DNA from 4 places in the Cohnella abietis genome. Region 1 is predicted to be linked to each of the others. Evidence: riboswitches for the same ligand, from Rfam matches in the RefSeq annotation. Region 1 holds a riboswitch; each other region holds the start of a gene.

Region 1 (4,425 bases):
ACATCCAGTTCTTTCAATAGACGAATCATAGTAGCTTCGTCCCCCATACCACTAAAGGTTAGAGCCAGTTCCCTTTTAGCGGTGTAAACATTTGAAATCGCTTTGCTCATCTCACCATTATAGGGAGCAATTTCGGTATCTTTTGTCTCTTTAACATCGTCCGATGAGGTTCCACTCCCTCCGAACAAACCGCAACCCGATAACAATGTCAACACCAATAAAGCTATTAATAGTTTCGTATAGATTTTTTTATAGTTTGATGTCGAAGTCCAATTTCTTATCATTCTATTGCTCCTTCTGCAACTGTGCTCACCTTAATATTAGTCAAAATTCAACATTGTTACATAAAATTTTTACTTCTCATTGTTATTAATTTACTTACCAACATTAAATAGGTCTTTTTTACTAATATCAATATACTGATATACTACTATTTTACTATCAACTGTACAACTGTGACTTATTGTAACAATCTCATCTGAACAAATTCTATAATTTTTATAAAGAGATGTGCAATACAATAAAACCACCTCCTCTAAATCAGAGAAGGTGGTCCATATAATTCAAGCTTACTGATATTAGTATACTTTCGCTGCTACATATTTGCTGGAATCCTTATTCATGGTTACTGCTTTTTTGCCCGACAGAGCAGCATCAACAGTAGTATCAATAGTAATCCATTTGCCGTTGATGTACACATTGTTCCAAGCATGATACTCTTTCACATATTCAGATGTTCCCATTACAAGCTTCGTTGGAATCCCTACACTCCGTGTCATCGCTGCGAATAGTGTGGAATAATCATAGCAGATACCTTTTTTCGCCTTAAACACGTTATCAATGTTAGGAATATAATTAGAAGTAACGTTTTTAGCTAAGTTAGAATCATACTTGATCTCACTAATGATGAATTCATAGATTGCTTTTACTTTTTCTTCATCTGAAGCTTTATTCTTGGTTAGTTCAGCAGCTTTTTTAGTTGCCAGCTCTGATTCATTCCAATTAATATTTTGAATAGATCCTACATAAGCACTGCTAGAATCCTGTAAGTTCAAAGTAATATCTTTCGATTGAAGAAGCTTGTATTTGGTTCCTGAAGTGTTTTGCAACACTGAAATATTGTAAGTACCATTATCGGACTGTAAGGAAAAATATTCAAACTTGTTAGATTGATTTAAGTCATACGTGTAAGTAGTGTTGCCCTTCTTAATGAGAACTTTTAGCTTACTTCCCTTAGTAATATCATAAGATACTCCAACTAATCCTGAGTCTAGCTTTGTTTCATCCAACCAGTTGTCTGAGTTGCCCTCTGCTGCATAAGTACTAGCTGCACTAAACAGGGATATGAAGCATACGGCAATCAATATGAGAAATGATCTACGCATGAATAATCTTCCTTTCGGTAACTGGCTACCATCCTTGCGGAAGGCCCTTTAGCTTTGCGTCCCTACCTTTCGATAGGTTTGCCATTATCGTGTAAGTGTTTATTCATAGTGCAGATAGAGCCTGAACTACGATTATATAAGAAAAAGCCAATTCTTTCGGGAGCTGGCTGCCATCCTTACGGGAAGGCCCTCTAGCTTTGCGTCCCTACCTTTCGATAGGTTTGCCTTTGTCGAGCTTTGTCTTATAGGTTAAATTTAACAGAGTTTAATGAAAGAAGCAAGCGAATTGTTGACTATTAATACGAATTATAGCTTAGCTTGAACAATTAATCTCTTAGTTGGATTAATAACGGGATCACATGTAATTAAAGTAAGAATTTTGTCTCTATCGTTCCGTCCTAATACAGAGATATCCGTAGGCTCTACTTTCAATATATTAAATACGGTATAGACGAATTGCTCGTCATTAACCTTTACAGTGATTTCATCACCGACCTCTAATTCATTTAACCTATTAAAAAGTCTACCCTTTGTATGAGCTCTATGGGCCGCTATAGCTGCATTACCAATCTCACCAAGCTTAGTGGTCTCCTTCAGATGAACTGCTGAGAATTTCATATTCTCATTCGTTGCACCTTCTAGTATAGGAAGCTTTACTTTTATTTTTTTGATTTCAATGATTCCAATTGGCGGGGGGGTATTTGCAGCACTAGGCTCCGGAGTGGATTCCGTTTCAACTGGTGGAGATTCTACACTCTCTGTCTCTGGATCAGATCCCTGCATTAACAATTGTGTTAAATTATCGTTTTTCAATGCTAATTGATGATCAAAGTCATTTTCGTTTGTAGCAGAAATAGCTTGTTCCATTTCGGTTAACAGCTGCTCTTGTTTCCAGTCATAATGCCATTCTCGTAATATTGGAAATAATATAAGGCCAAACCCAACTATAAATAATAGTAAAGCTAACTTTCTCATAATAATTTACATCCTCCTTCCGTAATGGGTTCATTAATGATTCCTATACCTTCGAATGGATAAGGACTGTCGAGAATTCTCGACAGTCCTACCACTGCGCGCATGTTGATTATTATTTACGTGAAGAACGTCTCTTGCCAAAAAGAATAGCTGCTGTAACAACTAGACCTAAGCCGACCAGCTGCAGAGGAAGATTACTTTCTTCTCCAGTCTTTGGTAGATTTTTGACGCCACCAGGAATGTCAATTCCGCCTAATGGCACATCATCTACATTAATATCGTAGAAGGTTTCCTCTTTATTACCATCTTTATCTGTAACAGTGATTGAGAAGGTATCTTTACCGGTAAACCCTTTTTTAGGCGTGTACTTCCAGTTGCCGTCTTTATCTACTGTTACTTTTCCATTCTCAGGCTTCTTACCGACTTCAGTCTTGCTACCTGTTGGAACTTTAACGGTACCTTCTTTAGGTGTATCCTTAGGAGTTATTTCAACCTTCTCGATAGGCTTTGGCGTTGATCCTGGCGTTGGTGTCGACCCTGGCGTTGGCGTCGGCCCTGGCGTTGGCGTCGGTCCTGGCGTTGATGTTGGACCTGGCGTTGGCGTCGGTCCTGGCGTTGATGTTGGACCTGGCGTTGGCGTCGGTCCTGGCGTTGGTCCTGTAGTCACAATTTTTTTGTTTTTCACTGTTAAAGATAAAATGTTATTAGTAGAATCAACCTTGACAGGATACTCTGTCGGGTCAAGCTCATAACCATTTGGTGCTACAGTTTCCTTAAGAATATAATCACCGGATAATAGCTTCTTAAATATAACTACACCATTATCGCTTGTCGTAAGAGTGTTAATTAATATAGGTGCTGCGTTTGTTTTGCGATATAGCGTAAACGTAGCATCTTTTAGTAAAGTCGCAACGTTCGCTTCATCTACTTTCGTAACAGTCAGTTCACCACGTACACCACTGCCTGTTCCCGATCCTGATGAAACACCTACGATTATTTCAGTAGCAGTAGGGGAAATTACACTTTGAACATTAGAACCTGAGAATTTAACTTTATTTGAAACCTTATCTTTATCGTTTGCTACAATTAAAGATTGATACTCTAAAATTGATGCTGAGGAAATGTCCTTCAAATAGCTAAGTTCAAAGGTTTGAACGCCATTATTATCGGTTTTGATCTCCAATTTGTAATCAGTACCCTTTACAAGCTCCGCAGCTTTAGTTATGTCCCCGTTACCAGCTACAGTTGTTGCATAAAGATGGAATGAGGTTTCAATGAGCAACTGATTATCACTAGGCTCATCTATAACTTTAGCATTTTGAACTACCGATTGTCCCCGGTTAATAAAAATTTTCCAGTCAATTTTGTCGCCGTTTTGTGTACCACCCTTAAACACATATTCACCGGCTTTTGGAATAGTAACCGTCGCCTTCAATTCTTTGGATTTTGGTGTCGTATTACTAAACAATGTTGCAGTGTTCGGGATATTGCGATCGATAAGCTCGCCTTCCAGAGTTGTTTTGAACGTAATATAGAAGGCTGTGTCAATCGGTTTAAGGAAATTCACTACCAGTGTATTGTCGGCAGGAGTTACATCATACGTATAATCAACATTGTTATTGTATACAGCTGAGCCTACTGACGGTTTCCCATCCTTCGGAACAATCATCTCTTCTAAATTAAATGAACCTGGTACGAGCTTCTGTCCGTCAAGTAAAGGATCTATAACTTTTGCATTCGTAATGGATTCTCTATTATAGTTAACGCCAATCGTCCAAGTAATTTCCTTTTTTGTTGCATTATAAGTAGCGCTCTTAAACCCATTATTTTTCGTACTATCATTCGGGGTAAAGGTTGCTTCAACAGATTTGACTTCAGGTGCAAGCACATCACCCCATTTGAGCTCACCTTTGTTCTTGAAATTATCAGTGCGAGTGCTAGGCCAATCAAAGCTCGTCTGGTAAGTAATAATATATTTCTCGTTTACATCCGCGTTGAATTTAACCTCAAATCCAGGTTTAGGATTTGTAATTGGATCAACCGTAATTGGAGTAAATATATAATC
Region 2 (4,425 bases), 2.3 Mb from region 1:
GCGATGGGGCTGCTGGGGCCAGGCTGGCTTATTTTCGTTTTTTTCCTCACCGGGAGGGCAGCTCAGCTAAAAGCCAGTCGTACTTTATTGTATCTTCTTCCAGCAGCGCTATGTATAATCGGAGCTTTGTGGAATCCGAATGGATTGTTTATGTCCCCTGTAGCCGGCAATTACTTAGAACGTGTTTATGGGCCGTTATTCTGGTTGCTTGTTCTCGTTCAGTTCGCCTATTTCTTTACCGCTTTAATGAGTATGTTCCATGCTCTCAAAACAGTCAGCTCCGTTAATCAACGTAAGCAGCTTGGAACCGCTCTTATCGGTATGTTCGTTTTAACCGGGTTTGGGCTTCTCGATGTGCTTATTAACGTACTCTTGTCGCAATGGCTTCCAATTGTTCCTGGACTGCTGGCGTCGGGCATTTTATTGTCTGATTTATGCTTTGTTATTGCTATCTATCGATTTGGAATGTTTGATATTCTAAGTATGGCACAGCGTGATATATTCGAGCATATGACTACCGGTATTATCGTTGTAGATGAGAATGACAAGGTACTTGAGGTTAATCGCGGAGCTTCTCCTTTCGTGCAATCAGCTAAAGGGGAAATTTTCGAGATGGACAGATTTCTTGCTCCGTTACAGGCTCAAGGAGAGGTCTATGAGTTTCTGTACCGCTACTTGCATCATCCCTATGAGAAGATGCAAATGGAATTTTCTCTACCGGAAAATGGTGGCCGGCATGTATCTATTCAGATTTCGCCAGTGGTGGACGACCGCAAGACGTTGCTGGGACGTATTATTACGTTTCATGACGTTACAGAGCTTCGCAAGCTTGTCGTGGAGATGAATCGCAAAAATGAAGCACTGCACGAACGTAATTTGGAATTGATCACGATACAAGAGGAGCTATTCCGAGTCAATCAGAAGCTGGAGCAGATGGCTGTAACTGATGGGCTAACAGGCTGCTTTAATCGTAGGTATTTGATGCAGCAGTTGGAGCATGAGGTACTGCTCAATATGAGATATCAAATCCCATTTGCTATTGTTCTTTTTGATATTGATCATTTCAAACAGATTAACGATAAATACGGTCATCTTGTAGGTGATGAGGTTCTACGAAGCACTGCAGATATCGTACGTACAAAGCTAAGGAGAACAGATATTCTAGCAAGATACGGTGGAGAAGAGTTTACGATCTATTTGCCTCATACGAATCGTGAGCAGGCGGAGCTATTGGCGGAAAGAATTATGATTGCTGTCGGTGATAATTGGGTGGACGCAGGAACGGAAAAGGTTCATGTTACGATTAGCATGGGGGTTCTATCCGAAACTAGTGAAGATTTATCCTTTGATGATCCGAAGGAATATATGCGTGAGGTATTTTCCAGTGCAGATTCAGCATTGTACAAGGCAAAGAATGAGGGACGAAACCGTGTTGTTATGGCACTATAGGGAACGATCGTTCCTATGGTTTACTAGAAATAAATGTTACTAACTTTCTTACATTATGATACAATCATGATAATAGATTATCGGATTATTAAGGGCAAACTTGCTGAAAAGCAAGGACGCAAAGCCACAGGGTCTAATGTTCGCAAGAACGATGACAGCCTGGCTGCCGAAGGTCCCTAGGGACACATAAGGCGAAACAGGCTGCTTCCATCTGGAGGTCGCCTTTTTTTGTGCGATTAGAAAGCTTGGTAGCTCGATACAAACGTATACTACCGTCCCAAGGACGGTGAAGCCGTTTTACTTGAACAATTAGAAAGTATAAGTTTTGAATTCCTTATACTCATCTAATCGCTCGATACAAACGTATACTACCGTCCCAAGGACGGTGAAGCCGTTTTACTTGCATTAAACAATGTTTGAGAGGTGGTTTGGCGGGAATGACATATGACGATGACAACAATGCAGCTGGATCCGAGCTGGATAAGGATTTACTCCCGTTAAATATACTACTTCACTGTAGAACCGTGGTAGAAGGCAAGAGCTTCCTGACTACTGGAGTAATGACACATGTAGAAGGTGAGCTTTTCGAGGTTGAGGTTCATGAGTATGAGCAGTTTGAGCTTGGCGAAACAGTTAAACTGACGATTTACTCGCCAGCAGGGATACAGTCTATGTCTTCTGTTGTATTCGCTAAATATGAAGGTGCAATTGCACTGCTTCAGCCGCCGGATTTAAGCAAACGTTTCAAGGAGAGACGAGAGCATCCAAGAGTAGAAATTGCCGGTAATGCTCATATTGTGCAAGTACTTAAAGATTCCGGAGAAGTGCTTCCGTTAAACCAAACTGCTGAGCTTATCATTCAAGATATTAGCATTTCGGGTATTAGCTTTTCAGGAAAGTATGAGCCACATTTTGCTGCTAAATCAAAGCTGAGGGCAAATGTGCACATTGGGATTGGGTTTAGCTGTGAGCTTGAAATCATTCGTAGCGATCGACAAGAGGATGGCGTTCTCTGTGGTGCCAAAATGCATGTTCTGGAGCCGGAAATGCTTCGTCCATTACGGGCACTCATTTTAAGACAACAGGTTGAGAAGCATGCTAAGACTCGCCGGGACTTAGGAAAGAAACGGATTTTTAACGGTTGAGTTAAGTGGAAATCGATAAATAACAGTAGAGAAGATCGGATGATTGACAGGCCTGCGCAGAGGCCTGTTTTTTAGTTTTGAGAGATTGAGAAGCTCGGCATCCATTCCTGCAACCTACGTATTTGGTGTGACGTTATACTAAGTAGAGAAGAGCGGAGGTACCGACTAAATCTTGGGATTGGCGTCGTATGCTGAAGAGTTAGGCGGAGGTACCGACTAAATCATGGAACTGGAGTCGGTATGCTGAAGAGTTAGGCGGAGGTGCCGACTAAATCATGGAACTGGAGTCGGTATGCTGAAGAGTTAGGCGGAGATGCCGACTAAATCTTGGAATTAACGTTGTATGCTGAAGAGTTAGGCGGAGATGCCGACTAAATCTTGGAAATAGCGTCGTATGCTGAAGAGTTAGGCGGAGATGCCGACTAAATCTTGGAATTAGCGTCGTAGGGTGGAGAGATAGGCGAAGGTACCGACTAATTCTTGAGATTGGCGTCGTATGCTGAAGAGATAGGCGGAGGTACCGACTAATTCTTGAGATTGGCGTCGTATGCTGAAGAGATAGGCGGAGATGCCGACTAAATCTTGGGATTGGCGTCGTAGGGTGGAGAGATAAGCGCAGGTACCGACTAAATCTTGGAATTAGCGTCGTATGCTGAAGAGTTAGGCGGAGATGCCCAGTAGCATTGCATTAAATTTTCAGCAGGTTGTCAAGGTTACTCCAGCTAAGTAAAATGTGCTAAATTTGTATGATTTTATTTAATCAGACAATAAAAAAGCTCCTATAATTAGGGGAGAGGGTGTCCTGTCCAAATCCTAATTAAAGGAACTTCCGCATGGACAAGAATACTACAAAATCGGTCATAACGGAATACCTTTCCCCGTTAAACCACAATTTTTTATTGGCTTCCATTCAGAGTCGCGGGTTAGATCGTTACGTCAAAAAGCTTCATACGTTTGTTGCCTTACAATTGTTCGTGTTTGCCCAATTGATGCAAACCCCATCTTACGCCAGTCTTAGCTTGCTTTTGAATACAAACAGGAAGCTTCAAAAGACAGTTGGTCTCTCCTCCATTAGTACGGCGCAGCTCTCTCGTAAATGGCGCGACTTAGATCACTCTTTTCTCGCTTATGTGTTTAGCAACATCGCAGGGCAAGCGACCAAAAAATTCGGTTCTGCGAAAACGACCCAGAAGCTCCGTGCGCTTAATCTCGTAGACGCATCTACCATTACGATGTGCTTGTCGAAGTATCGATGGGCGACGTACTCGAAGAAAAAAGCTGGGGTCAGACTGCACCTTAGATTCATTCATTCGGACGCCGCTTCCTTTCCTGAAAAGGTCGTTTTAACCAGTGGAAACGTGCATGAGCGAAAATACATGGGTGAGCTAGTCTCTGCGGATAAAGAGGTACTGAACATCTTCGATCGCGGTTACGTCGACTATAAGAAGTTTGATACCTACTGCAACAACGGCGTTCGGTTCGTCACCCGACTGAGACAAAGCGCATGCATGAAAGTGTTGGAAGAACGCGCTGTGGCATCTGACGCCAATGTAGGTGATGCAACGGTTCTGCTAGGTAGCGACGTTTCGGCATACAAAATGAAAAATCCGCTCAGATTGATCACATGCTTCGACGAAAAGGGCGAACAAGTGCTCATTTGCACCAATGATTTTGAACTGAGTGTGGAAGAGATCGCCGATATTTATCGTAATCGGTGGCAGATCGAGATCTTTTTCAAGTGGATTAAGCAACACTTGCATGTGAAGCACTTCTACGGAACGAGCAGAAATGCGGTGTACAATCAGATCTATGCAGCATTAATCGCTTATTG
Region 3 (4,425 bases), 3.4 Mb from region 1:
AGCACATTTTACTTCGTGGAAGTAACCTTGACAACCTGCTGAAATTTTAATGCAATGCTACTGGGAGTCACCGCGTAACTCTGGATCAAACTATGTAAGTTGGAGTAAATTAGTCTGCCGCGCCGCGTAACTCTGCCCCAAAGCACAGCAACTGAAGGTAATTAGTCGGAGTCACCGCGTAACTTTGGATCAAACTATGTAAGTTGGAGTAAATTAGTCTGCCTCGCCGACTAACTCCGTCCGAAGCCGAGCTAGTGTGCGTAAATTAGCCTGCCCCGCCGCTTAACTCTGTCATTCCCCGCCCCCATTCCCTAGCCCAATGGCAGCTGGAATGTGCATGAAATGATCTTTTTTTAATTACTTGCCGACAAATGTTTGCAATTATGTTTATCCTGTGGTATAGTTAAGTTCTTACATAAATATCTAAACACTGGAATCACGTATTGAAAAAGTGATCATCGTGATATGGTACCCTTTTCAATGTGTGATTTTTGTTTGAGCGAAAAAAACATGTTAATAACTTTATGGAGGTTTTCAAAAATGGAACAAGGTACAGTGAAATGGTTTAACGCAGACAAAGGATTTGGATTTATCGAAGTAGAAGGTGGAAATGACGTATTCGTACATTTCTCCGCAATTCAAGGCGACGGTTACAAATCCCTTGACGAAGGCCAACGCGTTGAATTCAACATCGTTCAAGGCAACCGTGGACCACAAGCAGAAAACGTTGTAAAACTGTAAGCTTTATAACGATAGAGATGCCCCTAACCTTCTAGGTTAGGGGCATTTTGTCGTTTCTTGACTAAATCATACTAATATCCCTTTGGAGTTCGGCACTCTTTATGGTAACCTGTTTAGTATTAGGTAAAGCATAGGATCGAGGCAATAATAACTGACGAATTAAGGAGAAGATGTTTGAATGGATCTCAATATTTCGGTGGAGCTAACCTCTGCTAAGAAACAAAAACCCGAAATTGATCAGCTTAGCTTTGGGAAGTATTTTACGGATCATATGTTTATTATGGACTATGATGCAGGGAAGGGCTGGCACGATCCGCGTATCATTCCGTATCAGCCCATTTCGTTGGATCCAGCAGCAAAGGTTTTCCATTACGGTCAAACCGTGTTTGAAGGAATGAAAGCATATAAGACGGCTGAGGGCCGCATTCTGATGTTCCGTCCCTATAAGAACCTACAGAGGCTCAATCGTTCCAACGCCCGTCTAAGCATTCCTGCCCTCGACGAGAACGTAATAATGGAGGCGTTAAGAAAGCTTGTTCTAGTGGATGAGGAATGGATTCCGGACGAGCAAGGCACCTCACTCTATATTCGACCGTTCGTTATCGCGACACAAGCTACGCTGGGAGTATCTCCATCCGAGCAATATCATTTTATGATCATCCTGTCACCGGTCGGCTCTTATTATGCAGAAGGAATCAATCCAGTTAGCATCTTCGTCGAGTCCGAGTACGTTCGTGCTGTGACAGGCGGAGTAGGAAATGCCAAGACTGGCGGAAACTACGCGGCAGGACTTAAAGCGCAGCAGGAAGCTACTGACAAAGGATATTCTCAGGTGCTTTGGCTTGATGGTGTACATCGGAAATACATCGAGGAAGTCGGGAGTATGAATGTCTTTTTCAAAGTAGGCGGCAAGGTCATTACTCCAGCATTAAATGGAAGCATATTAGACGGGGTAACGAGGGATTCGGTTATTCAGCTGCTGCGGTATTGGGATATTGAGGTTGAGGAGAGAGCGATCTCGATTAATGAGCTAGTTGAAGCTTATCGTAATGGTACGTTGGAGGAAGCGTTCGGGACAGGGACAGCTGCAGTTATTTCTCCAATAGGGGAATTGAATTGGCAAGGTGATAAGCTTGCGCTCAATGAAGGTCGGACCGGGCCGCTCTCCGCTAAAATATATGATTTCATGACGGGCATACAAAGAGGAACATTGGAAGATCCATTTGGTTGGGTTGTGAAACTCTAAGCAATTTATGAGCTAAAATCGACAATATCATACAATTATCGATCAGGCTATTGAAAAGAGTGCGACTATAATCTTATAATGAAGGTAAGAATACCTAATATAAGGTATTAAATTGAAAATTAATTAGTCATAAAGTATATACAACAATGATCCGCATACACGAAAAGGCAAACCTTTCGAAAGAGGGGGACGCAAAGCTATGGGCCTAAGGAACTAACGTTCTAAGGTTGCCAAGCCGTCGAATGGAGCGTAGGCATCTTCCATTCTGGAGGATGTCTTTTTTTAGTTATTCGGACTGAAAAAGTTTCTCACATATCCATTTCTGAATAACCTCAGACATATACATTCTTTCGCTATCCAAAAGACAGCGAAAGCTGTTTATGCGTGTACGCTTAACCGGCAGGCTTCTATTAGTTTGCGATTTGAGAGGTGCTTTACTTGAAGAAACCGGTTTCCGAAACCGAATTGAAGAAGCTAATCAATCAATTAAATCTGGAAGAGTCTTCACGAAGTCATGAAACGGGTGATGAAGTAGGAGGAGTGGAAGCCCCGCTTAATAAGAAGAAGCAGGATGGGTCGATCCACGTTATGAATCAGCGGATTACCGTTCAGAATCCAATCCATGGGGGAGAATATGCTGTCATTAACCCTATGAGCCCAGTCAGACTGTTTATTAATGATAAGGAAATTTATCAGGAATCGAAAGTGACAGCAGAGGATCGAATATCCTGGGAAAATGAAGAGCAGCCCCTATTTGAGATAATTATCTCGGATGACAAGCTCGCAGCTTACTTACACCTTCATGCTAAGGCGCGCTATTCCTGCCGACTTGTTGATGATGGACCGGCCCAGCAGCTGACTGTAAGAGTCGCAGAGGACATAGATATTGTACTGAAGACGGTGCAGCTTGGCGATGTTATTAGCAAGCTTGAGGCGATGTCCATTAAAGCGAGAATCGAATTCGCTGTTATCCAGCAAGAGCTGTTAAACCCTACTTTCCTGCCCGTAGTCGTGGCCAGTGGCAAAGAGACCATTCAGGGCAAGGACGCACAGCTTGAAGTTTATTTTCCCCAGCAAGTGGAGAGTGAATTTTTTGAGGTGGACGGGACTATCGATTTCCGCGACCATCTACGAATTCCATCCATTCGTAAAGGAGAAATGATGGCGAAGAAAATTCCTATGCTGGACGGGACCGCTGGGTATGATGTGCTAGGCTGTGTTACGGTGCCCAGCCCGCCCAAGGACCTCCCCATCATGGTGAAAGCGAATGTCGAGCTTATGCCAGATGGCTCCGTCGTGGCGCGGACACAGGGAAGGCCAAGGATAACGGGAAGTAAAATCAAAACTCTCGATATCTCTACTTCTTATGTTATTTCAGGGAACGTAGACATCAAGACGGGCAATATCGTGTTCTCCGGGGATGTTATTGTTTACGGAGATGTAACAGACAATATGATTATAGAATCTCTCGGTAATGTTTATGTCTATGGCAACGTATATAGCTCAACGATTACAGCCACGGGAAGCATTAATGTGAGAGGCAATGTTATTGCGAGCAAGCTTTACTCCGGTTATTTTGGCGTATTGTTTAATAGACTCTATCATTCTTCTAAGCAGTTGTGCGATTACATAGAGAAGCTATTGTATGCTTCCAAGCTACTTGTACAAGCTTTGGAGTCGAAGAAGCAAGAGGTTTCTTATGGACAGATTGTGAATCTGCTCATGGAAACTAAAATGATGGAAATCCCTGATGCCATCAAGGAGCTTCTCGCTGTCATTGATAATATCCAGCAAATTAAACAAGAGGAATATGTGAAGCTAAAGGAGGTTGCGGAAATTTTCTCGCAGCCGACTAAGATCGTCGAGATGGCAACATACGGGTTTGTTCAAAGCTTCCTAGAATTACTTAAGGTAACCCATGACGAAATTGAGAGAATGCAGGAGGCATATGTAGAAATTAGTATCAATCAGTGCCATAACAGCGAGCTGAAGTCCAATGGCGACATTGTCATCCATCGTGACGGTGTACTGTTGTGCGATCTATACGCCGCAAGGAATATTATTTTTGTCCATCAAAGCTCTATGTGCAGAGGGTCCCAGCTTGAAGCAGGAGACAGCATAATAGCTCAGATTATCGGTGGACAGACGGGCGCCAATACGGTGCTAAAGGCAAGGCGGAAGATTCAGGTGAAAAAAATGTATGCTGGTCGGGTTTGCATAGGTAAATATTGCAAGGATATCTTTGAGCCTGTCGAAAACACGACTTTCGATATCCAGGCACTGAAGAAGCAGGTATAGACCACCCGAGTGAAGTCTGATAACGGAAAGTGGTAGGTGGTATAGATATGGATGATCCGCAGCAGGAGTCTTTCTTGAATATGCGAGTAAACAAAAACATTTACAACGACATAGGAACCTTAATTATCCCGAATCATAGG
Region 4 (4,425 bases), 2.0 Mb from region 1:
TGTTATTCAAGCTGTTGAATGAGGCAGTAAGCAATCCAACCTCATCCTTGCTTGTGACAATAACATCCTCCCCACTTAAGTCTCCATCTGCCATACGTTGCGCTTGCTCTGAAATTCGTATAATAGGTCGCGAGATATGAAGGGCAAAGAACGTTAGAATGCTGCTTCCTATTAGCAAACAAATTCCGAGCGTAATGACCATTGTTTTCATAATACTCTTCTGAACACCGTTATAATCCTGCTCATAAGAACCCGCTGCAATAACCCATCCCCACTCGGGAGATAAATTCGCAAACACAACTTTACTTGCTTCCTTTGTGGATTCCGGGAGAGGCCAGTCATAATGCGTAAATCCTCCGCCATTTTTCGCAGCTTTCACCATGTCCTGTATGTAGTAAGTCCCATCAGAGGCCTCTTTATCCCATATATTCTGTCCCTCAAGCTTAGGATGCGCCAATAGGGTTCCCTTTTCATCAAGAATGAAGAAATAACCGTTCTCTCCCAAATCGATCGCTTTATTAATTGTGCGTTGTCCATCCTTCTGTTTATCACCCAAAAGAATTACTCGTAAACTTTCCTGCGCTTCCTCCAAAGTCATGGACCCGTTACGGACGGAATTGTTCAAGGAGGTTAATACCTCACCGGCCATCTCTACGCTGTTCTTCAGCCCGTTCTCTAGCAGAGTGGTCGTCTCTTTCGTTATTTGGATGTAGGTTACTCCTCCTAAAACAAGAATAGGAACAACCATAAGCAAAGAACATACGAATAAAAGCTTTCTCCGTATAGTAATCTTAAGCCTCTTTCCAACCTTTTGTGATCCCATCATATTCCCTCCATGCTGCTTAGCCTCTATTGTTTGGTTATATATACCTAAATATAAGGGGTTTGAACTGAAAAACCAAACGATTGTCACAATTAAAAAAAGGTTTTATATCGTTATGAGTCAATTGTGTGAATGAATTCATAAATACTATTTGCTCGAAATAGTTCGTTTATTGTGGTATATTGCAAGCAATAACTATAAAAGGCAAACTAGTGGAAACGCTAGGACGCAAAGCTACGGATCTACAGACCATCAAGGTTACGACCGCCGGGCTGCCACGAATATTCCACACGCGGCAGACTCTGGAAATAGAGTCTTTTTTGTTTTATTTTTAACCCGTATGAAGGAGGTTAGGTCACTGTGAATATAAGATCAATTTTACTCGCATGTGCAGTTCTATTAGGGACTAGCTACATTACAGCAGAATTCAAGCCCTCAATAGTACGAGCAGCAGAAAGCTCGACATCACAGGATGAGCTTCAGCAAGAAATTATAGATGCGCTAAATGAGCGTCTCAGCTCACTTACTGTCACTTATTCCGCACCAAGAGCTACTCTAAAGCAGAATATACGAGACACTTTGAACGCAGCCGTTCAATCAGACGATTATATGCATTATACGGTTAAGACCTTTGGTTACGATGCTACTATAGAGGACGATACAGCAAATATAACTTTCCAGTTTACCTATTGGGAAACCTTAGCTCAGACGAATGAGGTTAAGAAAATAGTTGCCAAAACACTGGATCAAATTTTGACCCGTGGGATGAATGATCATCAGAAGGTTAAAGCCATTCACGACTGGATTGTTACTCGCGTCGCTTATGATACCCGCCTCATCGCGCACTCTGCTTATGATGGTCTTGTTAACGGCAAAACCGTCTGTCAAGGCTACGCTGTCCTGACCTATGAGATGATGAATCAGGCTGGTATTCCGGTGAAAATCGTTGAAGGCACGTCGCGAGGGATTGCTCATACCTGGAACCTAGTCCAGCTAGACGGCAAGTGGTACCATCTTGACACGACTTGGGATGATCCCGTGCCAGATGTTAAAGGTAGAGTGGATTATAGCTATTACAATTTAACGGATGCTCAGATTGAGAAAGACCACAGATGGGAAAGGTCCTCCCTTTATCCTAAAGCTGTAACTTCGTACGATCAGACACTAAGCTCGCTAGCCAAAAAAGATTCGTCCAAGGCAGCCTTCTATAATAAGCTATACGAGCAGTTGGGTTATCTCTATCTCACCGACGCCTATACAGCAACAAGCTTAAAGAGTCTAACAGACAAAATCACCGCAGCGGTAAGCAAACGCCAGAAGGAATTGGTTATTCGATATACAAGAGGGGCCACCCTTATGTCCGACATGAAAAAAGCTTTCGCCGCCCAGAAGGGGCTCTCTGGCGTCAGTTATACGTATGAAAACTATACCCGGTCCGGAACTAACGACAAGCTTCTTCGTATAACTCTTAAATATTAAGACGGGGCTGTGCATATTGTAATATGGCTATTGCAGCCCGTTCCCGACGATCCATGTCCTCACTGCGCATAGCCTGACTTAGTATATGGAGCGCTTCCTCAACAAGCTTCGGGTCGACTCGCATCTGATTTCCCGTTTCTTCCAATGACTTAGATAACCAGCTTTCTATTAAAGTGGAGGTAACGGGCAAACCAAATCTCGATACGTTGCTAGAATGGTTGAGCAAATGCTGCAGCTCGCCTTTCAGCTCTAAGCGAGGAAGACTCTTTAACCAAGTTACTCCTCTCCTATGACTCCCATCTACTTCTTCAGCTTCAAGACTGCCTACATAAAAATAATCACCTAGATCACCCAAATGCACCTCGTCCTCATCGCCAACTATGACATAATCTCCATCCGTCATGTCATGTACGAAGGTGCTAACCTCCTCCAATGCAGCTTCTAGCTCTTGGCCATGAACATTATAGACACTAGCTAAGCGCTCCTTCAATTCCTCCCTGCTCGAATTTTCCAAGTCGCCTAAGCCTGACCAGCCAATACTTACATAGTTATGCTCGAGGTAAGCCGCCATGCGATTGACCCCATCTGTAGTCGATTTCATCTGAAACAAGTTCATCGGTTAATCCTCCTAGCCTTATTTGGGTTCCGTCCCATTACCGCACGGGCTGCATAAAATCCGCTTAGCGCTGCTGAGAGTGTTCCGGGCCCGGGGAATACTTGCTCGCCTGCAAACACTAACGCCGGATGAGCTCCCTTACTGCCACTAGGCTTACGAATGGCATTACGGACGGTAAGTGGAAAGCCTCCCACTCGGCTTTTACCGACATACTTCTTATAAGTCGTTGGTGTTCCAGCCTGTATATGTATTAAATGCTGACGAAATTCTGGATAAACCTTCTCGACCTCACTCACGATTGCCGTAATCATACTCTCTTTAGCCAAGTTATAATCGGCTTTCTCTTTCCCCTTCCAGTCTCTCGCTGGTAAATGAACTGAAATGGTGAGCAGAATCTCCCTAGCGCGTTCCTGATTATCATCATTAGCGGCAGGATGAGCGGTCACATATACGGGGCCATTACTCTCCGGAAGCAGCTTCTGATCTTGAGTTGGAACGATCTGCCAAGCAAACGGATGCCCTAATTTCGTTAATGTTTGATGCAGCTGATTAGTCAGTTCCTCCGATACGATAGCATCAATTCTGAAAGCTCCCCAGCCCTCAATCGTCTCAGCTTCGACTAATGCTTTTCCGTCCCATTGGAGGCCCGTTGCGTTAACGATTGTGTCAAATACGTACTCCTGTGTTCTACTGCTAATTAGCCACTGCTTACTCTCATAACGCATCTCTGTCACCGGCTTACGATGTAGCAGCTGCCCTCCAAGCTGAATAAATCGCTCCTCCAATTTCTCAACAAGACCACCGAAGCCTCCCTCAATGGCAAAGCTTCCATAGCGATAAATATCCAGTGCAAGCGCCGAGGGCAGAAGAGCTGCATGCTTACAATCCGTCTGAGCGGCATCGACTAGCTGAGCATTCAGGAAGGAGCGAAAAACAGTATAGTCACTTAAGCCATGCTTACGAAGTAAGTCTTCAACTGTTTGTAGGCTGTAAGGAGCTAGTCGCAGCAGCTTAATTGGCTTGCGGAGAATGAGCTTAGGGAAGCTACCGAGCTGGTAAAGTCGGTTAAGAGGAAAAGCAACCCGGGATCTAGTAACTGCAATTACCTGCTCCGCTACCTGAGAAAGCTCCCTCCAGAAGCGTAGCACGGAGTCCGACCGCTCGTGGAATACAGCAGCTAGCTCCTGTTCCCATAGCTGTCGATCCTGATAGAGTGACACCGTACGGTCAGGGAGAACGACATCCACGGCATGCTCCATAGCAACAGCATGGATATCCACGCCAATCTCATCTAACAATTCGCGAAAAATCCCATTGGATTCTAGTCCATAAGCCATTGTTGCCCCAGTTGGATAGGTTCGCCCACCACGAGTATAATGACCAGCACTACCCCCTGCGTAAGCAGCCTTCTCTAGGATAGTTACTTGATATCCCGCTTGTGCCAAATAGATCGCTGCAATTAATCCGCCGATTCCTGCCCCAAGTACACCTATCCGCTCGCCGCCCA

Evidence for each region. Region 1 has a riboswitch for cyclic di-GMP ahead of KCTCHS21_RS12450 (transglutaminase-like domain-containing protein). Riboswitches for the same ligand answer to the same signal wherever they lie in the genome.
Region 2: another riboswitch for cyclic di-GMP. It lies ahead of KCTCHS21_RS23145 (PilZ domain-containing protein); the one in region 1 lies ahead of KCTCHS21_RS12450 (transglutaminase-like domain-containing protein).
Region 3: another riboswitch for cyclic di-GMP. It lies ahead of KCTCHS21_RS28720 (FapA family protein); the one in region 1 lies ahead of KCTCHS21_RS12450 (transglutaminase-like domain-containing protein).
Region 4: another riboswitch for cyclic di-GMP. It lies ahead of KCTCHS21_RS03760 (transglutaminase domain-containing protein); the one in region 1 lies ahead of KCTCHS21_RS12450 (transglutaminase-like domain-containing protein).

The regions. Positions count from the first base shown of each region.
Region 1 covers NZ_AP019400.1:2,935,452-2,939,876, reverse strand. Annotated here, with positions in the region: gene KCTCHS21_RS12455 (polysaccharide deacetylase family protein) at 1-284, opposite strand, end outside; gene KCTCHS21_RS12450 (transglutaminase-like domain-containing protein) at 579-1,385, opposite strand; cyclic di-GMP riboswitch class I at 1,399-1,478, opposite strand; cyclic di-GMP riboswitch class I at 1,541-1,621, opposite strand; gene KCTCHS21_RS12445 (class D sortase) at 1,692-2,360, opposite strand; gene KCTCHS21_RS12440 (collagen binding domain-containing protein) at 2,473-4,425, opposite strand, start outside.
Region 2 covers NZ_AP019400.1:5,211,283-5,215,707, reverse strand. Annotated here, with positions in the region: gene KCTCHS21_RS23150 (histidine kinase N-terminal 7TM domain-containing diguanylate cyclase) at 1-1,449, shown strand, start outside; cyclic di-GMP riboswitch class I at 1,533-1,620, shown strand; gene KCTCHS21_RS23145 (PilZ domain-containing protein) at 1,887-2,594, shown strand; gene KCTCHS21_RS23140 (IS4 family transposase) at 3,428-4,425, shown strand, end outside.
Region 3 covers NZ_AP019400.1:6,548,741-6,553,165, reverse strand. Annotated here, with positions in the region: gene KCTCHS21_RS28730 (cold-shock protein) at 541-741, shown strand; gene KCTCHS21_RS28725 (branched-chain amino acid aminotransferase) at 920-1,987, shown strand; cyclic di-GMP riboswitch class I at 2,144-2,230, shown strand; gene KCTCHS21_RS28720 (FapA family protein) at 2,426-4,285, shown strand; gene KCTCHS21_RS28715 (HD-GYP domain-containing protein) at 4,333-4,425, shown strand, end outside.
Region 4 covers NZ_AP019400.1:931,599-936,023, reverse strand. Annotated here, with positions in the region: gene KCTCHS21_RS03765 (methyl-accepting chemotaxis protein) at 1-748, opposite strand, end outside; cyclic di-GMP riboswitch class I at 1,017-1,103, shown strand; gene KCTCHS21_RS03760 (transglutaminase domain-containing protein) at 1,184-2,302, shown strand; gene KCTCHS21_RS03755 (hypothetical protein) at 2,292-2,918, opposite strand; gene KCTCHS21_RS03750 (phytoene desaturase family protein) at 2,915-4,425, opposite strand, start outside.